2 regions of the Butyricicoccus faecihominis genome follow, and region 1 is predicted to be linked to the other one. Evidence: a T-box and tRNA genes for the amino acid it is inferred to sense, from the RefSeq annotation. Region 1 holds a T-box; the other holds one or more tRNA genes.
The links. A T-box is a leader RNA that pairs with one kind of tRNA and senses whether it is charged. The one in region 1 lies ahead of IEY11_RS09655 (valine--tRNA ligase), so its partner is inferred to be a tRNA-Val.
Positions count from the first base shown of each region.

Region 2: it encodes a tRNA-Val, which carries the amino acid that the T-box ahead of IEY11_RS09655 (valine--tRNA ligase) is inferred to sense. The anticodon was not compared.

Region 1 covers NZ_BMQH01000009.1:11,479-19,151, forward strand. The annotation lists gene IEY11_RS09655 (valine--tRNA ligase) at 1-2,139, opposite strand, end outside; T-box leader at 2,220-2,432, opposite strand; gene IEY11_RS09660 (helix-turn-helix domain-containing protein) at 2,620-2,871, shown strand; gene IEY11_RS09665 (hypothetical protein) at 2,885-3,109, shown strand; gene IEY11_RS09670 (XF1762 family protein) at 3,102-3,548, shown strand; gene IEY11_RS09675 (hypothetical protein) at 3,545-3,922, shown strand; gene IEY11_RS09680 (hypothetical protein) at 3,927-4,214, shown strand; gene IEY11_RS09685 (hypothetical protein) at 4,211-4,390, shown strand; gene IEY11_RS09690 (hypothetical protein) at 4,377-4,583, shown strand; gene IEY11_RS09695 (hypothetical protein) at 4,580-4,891, shown strand; gene IEY11_RS09700 (hypothetical protein) at 4,895-5,632, shown strand; gene IEY11_RS09705 (rolling circle replication-associated protein) at 5,984-6,793, shown strand; gene IEY11_RS09710 (hypothetical protein) at 6,812-7,177, shown strand; gene IEY11_RS09715 (hypothetical protein) at 7,174-7,338, shown strand; gene IEY11_RS09720 (DUF2786 domain-containing protein) at 7,341-7,673, shown strand, end outside.
Region 2 covers NZ_BMQH01000003.1:279,069-286,741, forward strand. The annotation lists gene IEY11_RS04590 (FUSC family protein) at 1-199, shown strand, start outside; gene IEY11_RS04595 (biotin transporter BioY) at 340-909, shown strand; gene IEY11_RS04600 (DUF1284 domain-containing protein) at 906-1,295, shown strand; gene IEY11_RS04605 (BlaI/MecI/CopY family transcriptional regulator) at 1,490-1,912, shown strand; gene IEY11_RS04610 (M56 family metallopeptidase) at 1,974-3,062, shown strand; tRNA gene IEY11_RS04615 (tRNA-Val) at 3,200-3,275, opposite strand; gene efp (elongation factor P) at 3,318-3,884, opposite strand; gene IEY11_RS04625 (hypothetical protein) at 5,019-5,189, opposite strand; gene mtaB (tRNA (N(6)-L-threonylcarbamoyladenosine(37)-C(2))-methylthiotransferase MtaB) at 5,266-6,543, opposite strand; gene IEY11_RS04635 (hypothetical protein) at 6,835-7,131, shown strand; gene IEY11_RS04640 (C40 family peptidase) at 7,203-7,673, shown strand, end outside.

The DNA.
Region 1 (7,673 bases):
CTCCTCCTTGTATTCCGGCCATGCGGATACCATAACGGACGGGCCCTCATGCGGCAGCGCCTGCCAGATGGTCTCGGTGATGAACGGCATGAACGGGTGCAGCAGCTGCATTGCGCCGCTCAGCACATAGCACAGCACCTTCTGTACGTTCTCGTCGCCGGTCTGCAGACGGGTCTTTGCAATTTCGATATACCAGTCGCAGAAGTTCTCCCAGATGAAGTCGTTCAGCTTGGCAGCCGCCAGACCCAGCTCGTACTGGTCGATGTTGCGGGTAACATCAGCAACCAGTGTGTTGAACTTGCTGATGATCCACTTGTCCTCGATGGCAAGGTCGCTCGGCAGCTCGACTGCCTTGTCCTTGTCGATGGTCAGGTTCATTTGGATAAAGCGGGATGCGTTCCAAATCTTGTTGCAGAAGTTGCGGGACGCCTGCACGCGCTCATCCGAGAAACGCATATCGTTTCCGGGGCTGTTGCCGGTTGCGAGGGTGAAGCGCAGCGCATCCGCGCCGTACTGGTCGATGACCTCCAGCGGGTCGATGCCGTTGCCGAGCGACTTGGACATCTTGCGGCCCTGCGCGTCGCGCACCAGACCGTGGATATAAACCGTCTTGAACGGGGTCTCGCCCATGTGCTCCACACCGGAGAAGATCATGCGGGCAACCCAGAAGAAGATAATATCATAGCCGGTAACGAGCGTAGAGGTCGGGTAGAAATAGTCGAGCTCCTTGGTCTTGTCCGGCCAGCCGAGCGTGGAGAACGGCCACAGCGCAGAGGAGAACCAGGTGTCGAGAACGTCCTCTTCCTGACGGATGTTCTTGCTGCCACACTTCGGGCAGGTGCATACATCGGTCTTGGAAACGGTCATCTCACCGCAGTCGTCGCAGTAGAACGCCGGAATGCGGTGACCCCACCACAGCTGACGGGAGATACACCAGTCGTGTACGTTTTCCATCCAGCGCAGGTAGGTCTTGGAGAAACGGTCGGGCACGAACTTGGTCTTGCCCTCGTTTACAACGTCCATAGCGGGCTTGGCGAGCGGCGCCATCTTGACAAACCACTGCGCCGAGGTCATCGGCTCAACGGTCGTACCGCAGCGGTAGCAGGTGCCTACGTTGTGCTCGTGGTCCTCAATCTTGACCAGATAGCCGCCTTCCTCAAGGTCCTTTACAACCGCCTTGCGGCACTCGTAGCGGTCCATGCCCTCGTACTTGCCGCCGTTTGCGTTGACGGTCGCGTCCTCGTTGAACACGAGAATCTGCTCGAGGTTGTGGCGCTGACCCATCTCGAAGTCGTTCGGGTCGTGGCACGGCGTAACCTTAACACAGCCGGTGCCGAACTCCATGTCAACGTACTCGTCACCGAAGATCGGAATCTCGCGGTTCATGATCGGGAGGATGCAGGTCTTGCCGATGAGGTGCTTGTAGCGCTCGTCGTTCGGGTTGACAGCAACGCCGGTATCGCCCATGAAGGTCTCCGGACGGGTGGTCGCAACAACGAGGTCGCCCGAGCCGTCCGCCAGCGGATAGCGGATGTGCCACAGCTTGCCCGGCTGGGTTTCGTACTCAACCTCAGCGTCGGACAGCGCAGTTGCGCAGTGCGGGCACCAGTTGATGATGCGGTGGCCCTTGTAGATCAGGCCCTTGTTGTACAGGTTTACGAATACCTCGCGGACCGCCTTGGAGCAGCCCTCGTCCATGGTGAAGCGCTCGCGATCCCAGTCGCAGGAGGTGCCGAGCTTTTTGAGCTGGCTGATAATGCGGCTGCCGAACTTGTCCTTCCACGCCCAGACGCGCTTAAGGAACTCCTCGCGGCCGAGGTCGTAACGGGTCAGGCCCTCCTCCTTGCGGAGGTTCTCCTCTACTTTGATCTGGGTTGCAATACCGGCGTGATCGGTGCCCGGCATCCACAGCGCCTCGTAGCCCTGCATGCGCTTGGTGCGGATGAGGATATCCTGCAGGGTCTCGTCGAATGCGTGGCCCATGTGCAGCTGGCCGGTAACATTCGGAGGCGGAATAACGATGGTGTACGGTTTCTTGTCCGGATTGACCTCGGCGTGGAAGAAGCCGGAATCGACCCAGAACTTGTACAGCTTGTCCTCGACCGATTTCGGGTCGTAGGTCTTAGGCAGTTCGCTCATTGATCTATCTCCTTCAATTTGATTTACTATATACATGCGGGATACCTCTGTGCAAACAAAAAAGAGCATACTCATCCCGACAACAGGACGAAGTATGCTCCGTGGTACCACCTGAATTCGCGTAAAGACGCGCACTCGTTGCCCCGTAACGCGGGGTCAGACGGAACAGCTTAACGAAAATTCGGCTGTTCTGCTCCAAAGCGACCTTCTTCTTCCCCGCCGAGGTGCTTGCACCGGCCGCACCCTCTCTAAACGCGCAAAGGAAAAATACTCCTCTTTTTCACTGCATTTGTGTATTAACTTTAATATTATAGCTGTTAAATTCGGGTTTGTCAAGGGATATCCCTTGTTTTCCGGCACCGGGCGGCTTGTAATATTAAATGCGAAAGAACAAATACCACGTCGAATGACGGGTACGCGTTCTATCGCATTTATTTTTTTACCATCAACAGAGCTAAAACACAATAGAAACGGGGTGAAATGGTGCGGCAGTACAGATACATAGATTTTCAGGACCGCAAGGAGATTTCCACACGATACCTGAACGGCGACCGGGTGGCAGACATCGCCGATGGGCTGGGTATGGCAACGGCTACCGTCTACCGGGAGTTGAAACGTGGCGAAACGGGCGGGCTTGACCGCAACCAGCGGAGAGCATACAACCCCGTTCTTGCACAACAGCGCGTGCAAGAGAACTTCAAACGCCGCGGCAAAACAGCGGTCAATTCGTAAAGGAGGTTTCGCGGTGAACAATTTTGAAGAAATTACGAAGAACCCGGAAACGCTGGGCGCTTTCCTGCGGGGCCTGCCCGTCATTGAAGCGCCGTGGGATGAAGAATTCCAGCGGAAGTATTGTGCCGGGTGCGGGAAAGTCAGTTGTGACGATGGTAGCCCTTGCCCGTATGAGGACAAGCGGAACAATCCGCTTTGGTGGCTGTCACAGGAGAGCGAGGGAACGCAACGTGCTTGAAATCGTACCGATGACGCTTAGAGAAGCAAACGCGTTTGTCGAGCAAAACCACCGACACCACGGGGCAACCGTGGGGCATAAGTTTTCCATTGGGCTATCTGACGGTGAAAAAATCGTAGGGGTTGCCATTGTGGGCCGTCCTGTATCGCGCCACCTTGACGACGGTTGGACATTGGAAGTCAACCGACTTTGCACGGACGGAACCCGCAACGCCTGTTCAATGCTTTACGCCGCGGCATGGAGAGCGGCGCGGGCGATGGGCTATAAACGAGTAGTCACCTATATTCTGGACACAGAGAACGGCGCAAGCCTGCGGGCCGCTGGCTGGAAATGCGTTGGACAAGCCGGGGGCCTGCGATGGACGGGGACCCGTCGCCCGGAAGTGGACCTTTGCCCGGCGCAAATGAAAATCAGGTTCGAGCGGGAGGAAACAACATGACGAAAAAGAAACAGTGCCACGGCGGGGGCAAGCTGACGGCGAAGACAGCCCGCGCCCTCGCAATACAGGAGTTCGGGACCGCCCGCGGTCTGACGAAAAGTACGTCATTCGTCGGCGCGTACTTCATGGAGTTTGGAAACCTGCGTATCGAAATTTGCGCGGACGCGGCTTGTATTGCTGTTCGCGTGGTTCTGGCCCACGGTACGGGTTCCAGCGTGAAATACTTTGACCCGGACACCCTGCAAGAGAACTTCAAGGCTATCGACAAACACCGTGAAGACGAAGACCGCGCCATTATCAGTGATTGGGTCAACCTGAACGGCCCGGAATACTGCCGGAAGCAGGTTGAAGCGATTTGGAAACAAGGAGGTTGAAAACGTGGAGAGAAACGGGAAGCACATCGCAAAAGAAGCAACAAACGGAATTATTTACGACAGCGCCGGACAGATCGTACACAATGGGCTGTTGGAGATTTGCCCGTTCTGCGGCGAAATGAACAACCATTTTGGAAGCGGCGGAAGCGTGAACATTTGGACGGTTGGCGCGATTGAACGCAGGGAGTGTACGAAGTGCCGAAAGCAGTTCCACAAAATCAGCCTGACGGTTCCGCCCGATGAAACACCGGAAGCGTTCTATTTGCGGGTCATAAAGGCGGTGACAGCATGAAACGTCAATTCTGCTTGCCCTGCTTCCTCGAAATCAAGAAAGCTGGGAAACACGATATTGAGCGTGTCCGCGGCGGCGTGAATATGAAAATCACCTGTTGGCGGTGCAAGCGCCGTCGTTTCGGGGCCGAATACGAGATTTCCCGGAAAGGCGGTGTGTCCCGTGACAACGGCTGATTTGAAGCGGGCATTCATGGACGAACGCCCGGTACGGTACAACGGCATCACCTACCAGCGAGTAACAGCGGTGATTTACCGCAAGACCCCGGACAAAACCGGGTCGCTGGTACAAGGTGAACTGCTGGACAAGAACGGACGTGCCGTTATGATCGCGGCGGCGGAGCGAATCGAAGTGGAGGAACCGAAATGACACAAGAGATTATCACAATCACCGTTGAAGCCGGGCAAATGACCGCCCGGCGGAAGTCCCGGAAAATCGACCAGCGCCGCCCGGTCCCCGTGTGGGCTATCGTGAAGTATGCGGCCCTGACGATTGCCGGAATTATGCTGTTCCGTGAGGGTGCGGCCCGTGCGCTGGCCTACCGTGGCTATTTCGCCGTCGGCGGAGAGGTTTTCGCCCTCTTCCTCCCGATTTTCTATTACTGCCTTTCCCGGACGGTACGGGACCTTATCACGGACATTAAGAACGGCTTCAAGCCGGAATATGAGGAGGACTAAGTTATGAAGAAAATTTCACAGATTGAAACAGGCGGGCGCTTCCTGTACGGCGGCGTTGAGTGGGTCAAGCTGTACGCAGGCGACGGAACCGTTGCGATTTCCGCCGAACCCGTATTTGAACGCGCTTTCGACGAAGACAACAAGAACGATTGGCGTTCTTCTTCCCTACGCCGCGAACTGAACGGCGCGTTCCTCGACGCGCTGGTTGCAGAGGGCGCGGACCGGGCGGCGTTCCTCGATTGGGAAAGCGACCTGACCGCCGATGACGGCATGACCGACTACGGAACCGCCACCGACAAAATCGCTTTGCTGTCGGACAAGCTGTATCGAATGTTCCGCGGCATTATCCCGCGCGTGGACGCGTGGTGCTGGAACCTGACCCCGTGGACCTGTGAAGCGTCCAACTCTTACTACGTCCGCATCGTCTATTCCTCTGGCGCGATGGACTGGGGCAACGCTTACTTCGGCTACATCGGCGTTCGCCCGCTTTGCTATCTGAAATCCGAAATCTTGGTATCTGTCCCCGGAGAGGACGACGAAGAAAAAAGCGTTGAAGTCGCCGAAGAGGACCGCGCACAGCTTGTTCTCATCGCAAGCGACAGAATTTTGAATGCCCTGAATGAATACCCCGTGGAAGTTTGGGGCGAAGCGCTGGGCGCGGCTGTGGCTTCTCTGTTCACGTCGAAGCAGGACGCGGCGCAGATCGCGCAGGAAGACAAAGACAAAGCGGCGGAGGTCTGAACCCCCGCCGTCGTGAAAACTGGATAAAGAAAAACCGCCCCGCGTTTGCTTGGGAGAGCAGACGCGAAGCGGGTTCCGCCGATGAAAATATATCAGCTATCAACCTACCGTTAGTATATCAAAAACGGCGGAAAAAGTCAACAAATAACGCCGTTTTTGCGCGGCGTGGCGGGCTTGTAATGGGTATTAACGTTCCTGCGATTAGCCTTGTCACGCATGACAACAGGACCGGGAAGAAAGACACGCCCTATCTGGTGTTCTTCTCGCCTGCATAGACAACTACACACGCCGGAAGTAAAGCCCCGCCCGCTTCCTCTACCCGCAAAAGGAGTGAAGCAAGTGCGAAGTTTTATGAGAGAAAAGAAAATCTACTGCGGAAAGCATTATCGGGAGGTAGATATATACCCCTATACCGCCGCGCAACTGACAGCATCTACGCGCGGGAAGAGGTCAAAGAAAATCAAGGAAACGGAGCCGAAGCAAAAGAACCTGAATGACAAGAACGCCCGCCGCTACTTCACGCAGACGGCGAACCTGAATTTCGGTTCTGACCCGGAAGCCCTGCACGTTACGGCTACATACAGCGGAAAATATCTGCCCGACACGGTGGAACAGGCCGAACAGGAAGCAACAAACTTCCTACGCCGGGTCCAGTACCGCCGGAAGAAAGAGGGCTTGCCGCCGCTAAAGTACATGATCGTTACCGCCTACACCACGAAGCGAAACAGCGAAACCCCCGTTCGTATTCATCACCACATCATTATGAACGGCGGGCTTGACCGTGACGTTGTGGAAGACCTGTGGAGAAAACGCAGACGCAAGGGACAGAAAAAAGGCGACAAAATCGGCTTTTGTAATGCTGACCGCCTGCAAGCCGATGAAAACGGCATAGCCGCCCTTTGCACCTACCTTGTGAAGCAGGGGTGCGGGAAAAAGCGGTGGAATTCCTCGCATAACCTCGAAAGGCCGTACAGCCGGACGAACGACGGCAAGTACAACCGCCGTCAAATCGAGAAGTGGGCGAAAGAACACCCGCCCCGTGAGTTTTGGGAAAAGAAATATCCCGGCTGGACCCTGACCGATGATGACTACGGCGTTCAGTACGAATACAACGACTTCACGGGCTGGGCGGTCTACCTGAAATTGCGAAAGAAAGAGTAAAGAAAGGGGCTGTTCAATATGGCAAGGCCGTTCAAAATCTGCCCGGACTGCGGCGCACACCTCGACGCTTCCGAACCCTGCGACTGCAAGGACGCAATCGAGCGGGAGCCGCCGAAGCCGCGGGAGCGGTTGAAACTGCTTGCCGTCTGCCGGGAGGTAGACAAGGAAAGCGGGCGCGTCAGCGTTTACCCGCTTGGCATCGAAATCACAAGCGAAGTCATTACAAGCCTGAAAATGCGGGCGCAGTTCAACCCGGAATTGCGCTACTTCACGACCACGACGGCACGTTGGGACCGTTACGGCGAAGTCATGGCGGGTATCCTGAAACGCCGCACGGTGAGCCGGGCCGATTTGGACAATATCGGGGGTATCTGCGAGATATGAGAAGAAATGAGCCGACCCCGGAAGAACAGGAAGTCGAAGAAATGAAGCAGGCCGCGCGGGTCATCAAGAAAATTTGCGACCGCAGGACGGCGGACGACGCTTGTTCGTTCTGCCCGTTCTGCGATATGTGCCGCACGGAACCTTACACATGGGAGGTATGACAATGACGGAGCGGGAACGCCTGTTAGAGAAGATACGCAAGGTTCAAGCCCTTGCAAACCGCGGCGCAGACGGCGAAAAGCAGTCAGCCGCCGCCCTGCTTGATAGGCTGATGACGCAATACGGCATCGACGAAGCCGAAATAGCGGAAGAATGTTTGGAAAAGTGCTTCTTCCGTTACAAGACCCCGTATGAAAGAAAACTACTGGTTCAGGTGATTTATACCGTGACCGGGAAAATTCCCTTTAAGTGCGTCGGGTCCTATTCGGGCCGCGCACGAAAGCAAGTCGGAATTGACTGCACCGCGGCGGAACGGCTGGAAATCGAATTCAGCTAT
Region 2 (7,673 bases), on a different contig from region 1:
TGTCGGTTTTTCCGCGAAATACGGCTGGCAGGCTGTGTTCAACACGTTCGGTGCGCTCGCTATTGCAACCAGCGCATACGGACTCAAAAGCGCGGTCGGTCTGCGTGTCGCGCAGAATGTGTTCGGCGTGGTCTTTGCGCTGCTGTTCTGCCTGATTCTCCACCGCCTTTTTGCCCGCTGGGAGCGCTCTGCGAGCTGAGCAAACAGCTGTTCTGTGCAAATGCACGGAACAGCTGTTTCTTTTTCGCGCACACCGTCAACCATTTTTCCGAAATTAGTTGACATTGCAGTAAATCTGTGGTTTAATGCAATAAGCAAAACAACGAGGAGGAACTCCCAATGAGTGACATTTCCAGCAAGCCCGCACAGCGCAGCGCGTTTTCCGTGCGCGACATCTGCTATTCCGGACTGTTCGCGGCGGTCATCGCGATCATGGCGCAGATTTCCATTCCGATGCCCGGCGGCGTACCCATGACCATGCAGACGTTTGCGATTACACTGGCGGCTGTCGTTCTCGGCGCCAAGCTGAGCACGGTTTCAAGCGTAATTTATCTGCTGCTCGGTGCCGTCGGCGTACCGGTGCTTGCGAACTTTTCCGGCGGTTTTGACAAGTTTATCGGTCCTACCGGCGGTTTTCTGATCTCCTTCCCGCTGATGGCGTTTATTATCGGCTGGGGCGCCGACCACCGCCATGCATTCCGCGGCGCGTATGTACTCGCACTGATCGTCGGCACGATTGCCAACTATGTTGTCGGCACGGCGATGTTCTGCGTACTCATGAACAGCTCGATCGCCGCAGGCGTGACCGCATGCGTGCTGCCGTTCATCCCGACCGCTGTCATCAAGGCTGTTCTTGCAACCGTGATCGGCTTTCTCGTTCGCAAGCGCATCCCGGGGCTCAAGGCATGATCCGGCTGCGCCCGCATCATCTGCTTTGCACACAAGGCTACTCCGGCAAGGGCTATAGCACAGAATTTGTGCAAAATATGAGTGCGATTGTGCATTCTCTGCGAAATGTACCGGGAACCCGAATCCGGCTTGTCTTTGGTTCGGATTCTCTATGCGCGCACTGCCCGCACCACACCGCTGACAACCTGTGCGAAGCACAGGAAAAGGTCTCTCGCTTTGACCGAAAGACGGTCGAATACTTTGATTTGCACGAGGGCGAGTATGTTTATCAGGACCTGATCCGTGCAATCGACACACAAATGACCCCAGCCATGCTGGAGGATATTTGTCGCGGATGTGCGTGGTACCCCGTCAGCGCCTGCAAAAAGAATATCTGCGGAAAATGAAATGAGGCACACCGAAAGGTGTGCCTCTTCCCCCTGTCACCAGAAAATATGTTGTCACTTCTCACAATTTATCATGTCCAGTTTCAGATATTCCTACAAATTTCCATCAAGATATTGACAACCACCTTCAAGGTGGTTATTCTTATCTTATAATAAACACCTTGCAGGTGATTATCAAAACAGAGGTGAAGCCAATGAAGCGCTTCAAGCTGTCCAACTCCGAGGAAATTCTGATGGACACCTTATGGCGGGAAAACCGTCCGCTCACAACGCTGCAGCTTGCTGAAAAAGTTACGGAAGCCAGCTGGAACACCAATTATATCGACAAACTGCTCGGTCAGCTTGTCAAAAAAGACATGGTGCAGGTCAGCGGTCTGCTGCAAAACGGACGCTATCAGTCGCGGCAGTTTGTCCCCTGCTACACCAAGGACGAATTTCTGGCGAACATGCTCGAGGAGCAAGGCGTGAACCAGGCACTGTTTGCCCGAATCGCCGTGGCGCTGTTCAAAAAAACCGCCAAATCAAACGAATCCGAGCAGGAAGAAAAGCTGATTGCCGAGCTGGAAAAAATGGTCGATCAGTACGAAGCTGCGCTGCAGAACAAAGAAGATAAATAATATGCAAATAACCCTGTTTTCCTTTATATCTGCACTTTTGTGGAGCAGTTTGTTGATCATTGTGATCTATCTTGTGCGGCACACACGCTTCCGGCCGCATTTCGGCGTGCTGACTATGGTGCTGCTTTACCTGTTCTGCGCCGCGCGCCTGCTGCTGCCGCTCGAGTTTCCGCACGCAGTGATTGTGAGCGACAGCGTCGTGTATCCGCGCATCTACAGCTTTCTGGCGCGCAAGCCCGATTCGGTCACGCACCTGCCGGTCGGACTGCTTTTGTGTGCAATCTGGCTGCTCGGCACAGTTTTTCTGCTGATCCATTACGCGCTGCAGTATCGCAAAGCCATCCGCGCTGCGCGGCAAGCCAAGCCATGGGACAGCCGCACGGTTTCCCTGCTGAGCGAGATCCGGCGGCAGACCGGCCGCACCATCAAAGTTCGCGGACGTACAGCCGCGAATATCGAATCTGCCTTTGGCGTAGGTGTGCTGCGCCGGTACATCATTCTGCCGGACAAGACGTACACAGATGCCGAACTGCACTACATTCTGCTGCATGAGTACACGCATTTTCTCAACCATGATACGGCTGTCAAGCTGCTCGTAACGCTGTACTGCATCATTTTCTGGTGGAATCCGGTCGTATACCTGCTGCAAAAGGATTTGGAACAAACGCTCGAGCTTAAGTGCGACCGCGCGATTGCACAGACGCTGAATGCGCAGGAACGCACAGCCTATCTGCGCGCCATCCTCGCCGCAATGAAGCAAGGCTGCACGCAGCAGCCGGTGCCGCAGCCGTCCACGGCCCTGTTTCGCGCCGAGGCGAATAAGGCCATGCGGGAGCGATTCACCGCCGTGCTCGCCTGCGCAGAGCAGCCGAACGGCCGAACCGCAAGCGCCGTACTCATCGGCAGCTTTGCCGTTCTGCTGGCACTGTCGTATGCGGTGCTGCCGCAGCCGGCATTCGAGCCGCCGGCCGAGCTTGACAGCAGCTCGACCGTCTATTTTAACGACGAGAATGCCTATCTCAAGCAAAGTGCGGACGGACGATACTGGCTGTGCATTGACGGTCACAAGCCGTATGAGCTGACAGAAGGTGACGTGCAATTTTATCTGGAGCACTCGGTTTTCAAATATATCCGCGAGACCGAGCAATAAAAGGCAGCTGCCGAAGGATAGCGGCAGCACAGAGAGTAAAAGCAAAATGTGGGACGAAATAGAAGCAGCTGAGATGTGGGGTCTCAGCTGCTTTTTGTGCAGACAAAAGAAAAAGCCACTCACAATGAGTGGCTTGGTGGTGGACATTAACGGGTTCGAACCGCTGACCTTCCGCACGTCAAGCGGATGCTCTTCCAGCTGAGCTAAATGTCCGAATCAGGGACGGCGGCTGCCATCCCTGCTGGCTGCAAGTTTTTACTTGGTCTTGCTGCGGCCCAGATACTCACCGGTACGGGTATCGATCTGGATGCGCTCACCCTGCTCGATAAAGATCGGAACCTTAACAACAGCACCGGTCTCAACGGTAGCGGGCTTGAGTACGTTAGTAGCAGTGTTGCCCTTAACGCCCGGCTCGGTCTCAGTGATCTCGAGCTCAACGAACAGCGGCGGCTCAACTGCGAAAACGCTGCCCTTGTAGGAAAGAACCTTAACGTTCTCGTTCTCCTTCACGAAGCGGAAATCGTCGCCCAGAGTATCCTTGCTGATCGGAATCTGCTCGTAGGTCTCGTTGTCCATGAAGTAGTACAGGTCACCTTCATTGTACAGATACTGCATCTCGCGGCGCTCTACGAAAGCCTCCTCGAACTTAGCAGTCGGGTTGAAGGAGGTCTCAGTAACCGCACCGGTTACGACGTTCTTCATCTTGACACGAACAAAAGCAGCGCCCTTGCCCGGCTTTACATGCTGGAACTCAATAACCTGCTGTACCTGACCGTCCATTTCAAAAGTTACGCCGTTACGAAATTCACCTGCGGTCATAATCGCTATGCCTCCAAATAATAGTATTTTTTACATCATTAAGCATCATTCGACTGTTCATACAAAACAGTGCTTGTATATAATACCCTATTTTCGCGTATTTTGCAAGAGGGTAACGCATATTTTCTTGAAAATTTTTATCGCGGTGGAACTCGGCGCTTTCCTGCACTGGTTGACCGGGGCATACGAACTGCCGCAGGCGGGTTCGGCCTAACGGGGCGGCTCCTTTTCCTGCACCGGCGGACCGGGGTACTCGAACTGCGTCAGCGGGTTCGCCCTTTCCGGGCGGAGAGTTTTCCGCTGAACCTCAGCGAGGGGATTCGCCGTCTGCGGACGGCGGGGACGTTGCGGCGCCCGCCGCGGGGACGACGCCGTACCCACGGCGGTGGGCAAAAAGGAAGGACAACCTGCGGTTTTCCTTCCTCTTTGAACTCCTACCTTTCCCTTGCTTCCTAATCTGGCGCAGATTTCCTATATGTGACCGCTCCGAAAAGGAGTACGGCAGTCGGGTTACCGCAGCGTGTCTTTCTCCACCTTTTCGCAGTTCACAGACAGCGTACTGCTACACATGCGGGTTAATCAACGCAGAGTGCGGCATAACCGTGCCGCACAATTCGTTAGCGCGTTATATAGACAGCACCTGCCAAGATAAATTGTACCAAACGCTTAATTCGTAGGTGCCGTGCGGTATAACGTGTTAAAGAGTTGCGCGGCACGGTTATGCCGCGCCTTGCGCAGAGTAGCCCATATGTGTAGCAGTAATGTATCTGACCCTGCGAACAGGTTGAGAAAGATACGGTAGAAAAACCCCCTCTGCCGTTCCCCTATTTTCGAAGCGGTCACATGTCGGCAATCTGCGCCAGACTATCCAAGGGAAAGGGGAGAAAATCAGAGGGTGGAAACCGCAGGTGTCTACCCTCTTGTGCCCCCGCCGGGTAGGCGCACTCCCCGCTGAGGTTCAGCGAAAACCTCCCCGCCCGTCAGGGGCGAACACGCCTACGGCAGTTCGAGTACCCCGGTCAGCCGGTGCCGAAAAACCGCCTGTGCGGTTCGCATTTTCTCGGTTGCCCTATGCCGAGAAAACGAAAAAGGCACCGCTCACGCGGTGCCTCTCCCTTCTACGGATATGTCGGTCGCTCAGCAGCAGCAGTTGCCGCAATTACCGCAGCCGCCGCAGGTATTATCACCACAGGTACCGCAGGAACCACAGCCGCCGCTGCCCTGACCGCAGCATACCCAGATCAGGATGATCAGGATGATGATCCACCACCAGGAATTTTCGCCCCAGAAGCTGTTAGAAGAACACATACTGTCATTTCCTCCTATCAAAGATTTCATTACATTCTATGGTAAGAGGCCGAAAATGGTTACACATTCTCCATTCTCAATTTTCAATTTTCGCCAATACGCCGTCCTTGTGCAGACCGATAACCTTTACGATGACCGGATGATTTTTCTCCGCCTTATCCTCTATATATACAGGAAAGCCGTAGCGTCCGTGCGCCGCCCACAGGCCGCCGGTCGGGTGCTCAGGCAGCGCGTACAGCGTGCGGCCGACAAACTGCTTTCGATAGGCAGCGCTGAGTGTCTCCGCCACCTGCTTTGCCCGCTCGGCGCGGGCGGTTTTGGTCTGCTGATCGAGCTGACCCGGCATGGCAGCCGCCTTTGTGCCCTCGCGCACGGAATACGGAAATACATGCACGGACGCGAACGCGCATCTCTCCAGAAAGGCCAGCGTCTGCGTAAACTCGTCCTCGGTCTCGCCCGGAAAGCCGACAATCAAATCGGTCGTAACCGAGCAGTCCGGAAACGCACGTCTCAGCCGCTCGACACACCGGTAAAATTCCTCGCTCGTGTAGTGGCGGTTCATGCGCCGGAGAACGGTATCGCAGCCGCTCTGCATGGACAAATGAAAATGCCGTGCGAGATTGGCAAAGCCGGCAAGCCGTTCACAAAACACATCGTCCACCGCCCGCGGGTCGAGGGAGCCGAGCCGGAACTGCACGTTCGGCTGCGCGGTCAGCAGCTTCTCCAGCAGCTCGGTGAGCGGCACCTGCGGCTTGAAGTCCTTGCCGTAGGACGCGATCTCGATGCCGGTCAGCACGATCTCGTGCACGCCCGCGTCAGCCAGCCGCACCGTCTGCTCGAGCGCCTGCTCGACCGGCAGTGAGCGCACCCGCCCTCTCGCATACGGAATGATGCAGTAGGTGCAGAAGTTGTTGCAGCCGTCCTCGATCTTGAGCAGCGCGCGCGTGCGGCCGTGCGGGATACCGGCAGGCAGAGTCTCAAAGCCGCTTTCCTCGCTCTCACGCACCTGTACGGCCTGTCCGCTGACGGCCTGCTCGCACAGGTCTATCACCTGCGCCCTGTCCCTGGTACCGCAGATGAGGTCGATCTCGCCGGTGGCGCGGACACGCTCCGGGTCGGTCTGTGCAAAGCAGCCGCACGCCGCGATAACCGCGTTCGGATTGTCTCTCCGCAGCTTGTGGAACGCGCGGATGTTCTTATGGTCGGACACCGATGTTACCGTACAGGTGTTGACGATCACGGCATCCGCGTCCTTATCAACAATCTCGTGTCCGCGCGCCTGCGCCAGCTGACTGAGCGCCTGCGTCTCAAATAAATTAACCTTGCAGCCCAAGGTGAAAAAAGCAAATTTCACAAATGTACATTCCTTTGCTCTCAACGGCTCGCTGCGCGCTTGCGAATCCCCTATTATAATAAGGTATTCGATTGGGTTACAGCGTCTGTAACCTTACTCTCGTGCGCGTGCGGCCACTGTGGATTTTCGCTGTCGATTCCTGCGTTTTTTTTCGCATTTGACAGGCTCTATTTTATCACAAAAATGCGAAATTTCAAAACAATGTTTGACAAACCGGTTCGAGCATGCTATACTGTAACCGTAATGTAACTTTGGAATGTAACCATTTTGTAACTATAAGGAGTGCAGATAATGCCTACCACCAAGAAGAATAACCTTCTGGAATACAAGGGTCACCCGCTGATGCGTAAGGAAAACATCATCTATTACGGCTCGATGAGTGACTCTCACATCATTATGATGCAGATCCTCGAATCTGGTGATTACAAGGGTCTGCCGGTTGCAAAGCGTGTATCCGTACAGCTTCAGCAGACCGATCCCAACGTACGTATGAAAGAGCGTATCGTCAAGAAAACCGAGAAGAACAGCATGTGGGCAGCGATGGATATTGCATCCATCTGGCTCGGCAGAGCACTGCACACGAAGTAAGACTTCACCGCAGCTTGCTGCGGCAGTGTAAAGGCTGTTTTCTCCCATTTTGAAACGGAGGCTTCAATTTCATGTCTTTTTCTAAAAAACTCGCTCGCTTCGCACTTTCCGGTGCACTTGCGATGTCGATGGTCCTGCCGAACTCGCTGGCAGTATTTCAGGCCAAGGTAAACGCAGATTCGCTTTACCTGCGTCAGTCCCCCGGCGGTGCAGTGATCACGACCCTCTCCAAGGGTACCACGGTTGCGGTACTGAATAACAGCTCCAGCTGGTACAAGGTATCCGTAAACGGCAAGGAAGGCTACGTCAGCGGCGAGTACCTGACCGGCACCACCGCAACCGACGTTGCACTCGGCACCGGCACTGTAAAGTGCTCGAGCAGTGTAAATTTCCGTTCGGCGCCGAACACCTCGTCCACCTCTTACGGTGAGCTGAAGAACGGCACCAAGGTAAATGTAGTCGGCGTAAGCAGCGGCTGGTACAAGGTTACATACAATGGCAAGACCGGCTATATCCATCCGGATTATATCACGCTCGCAAGC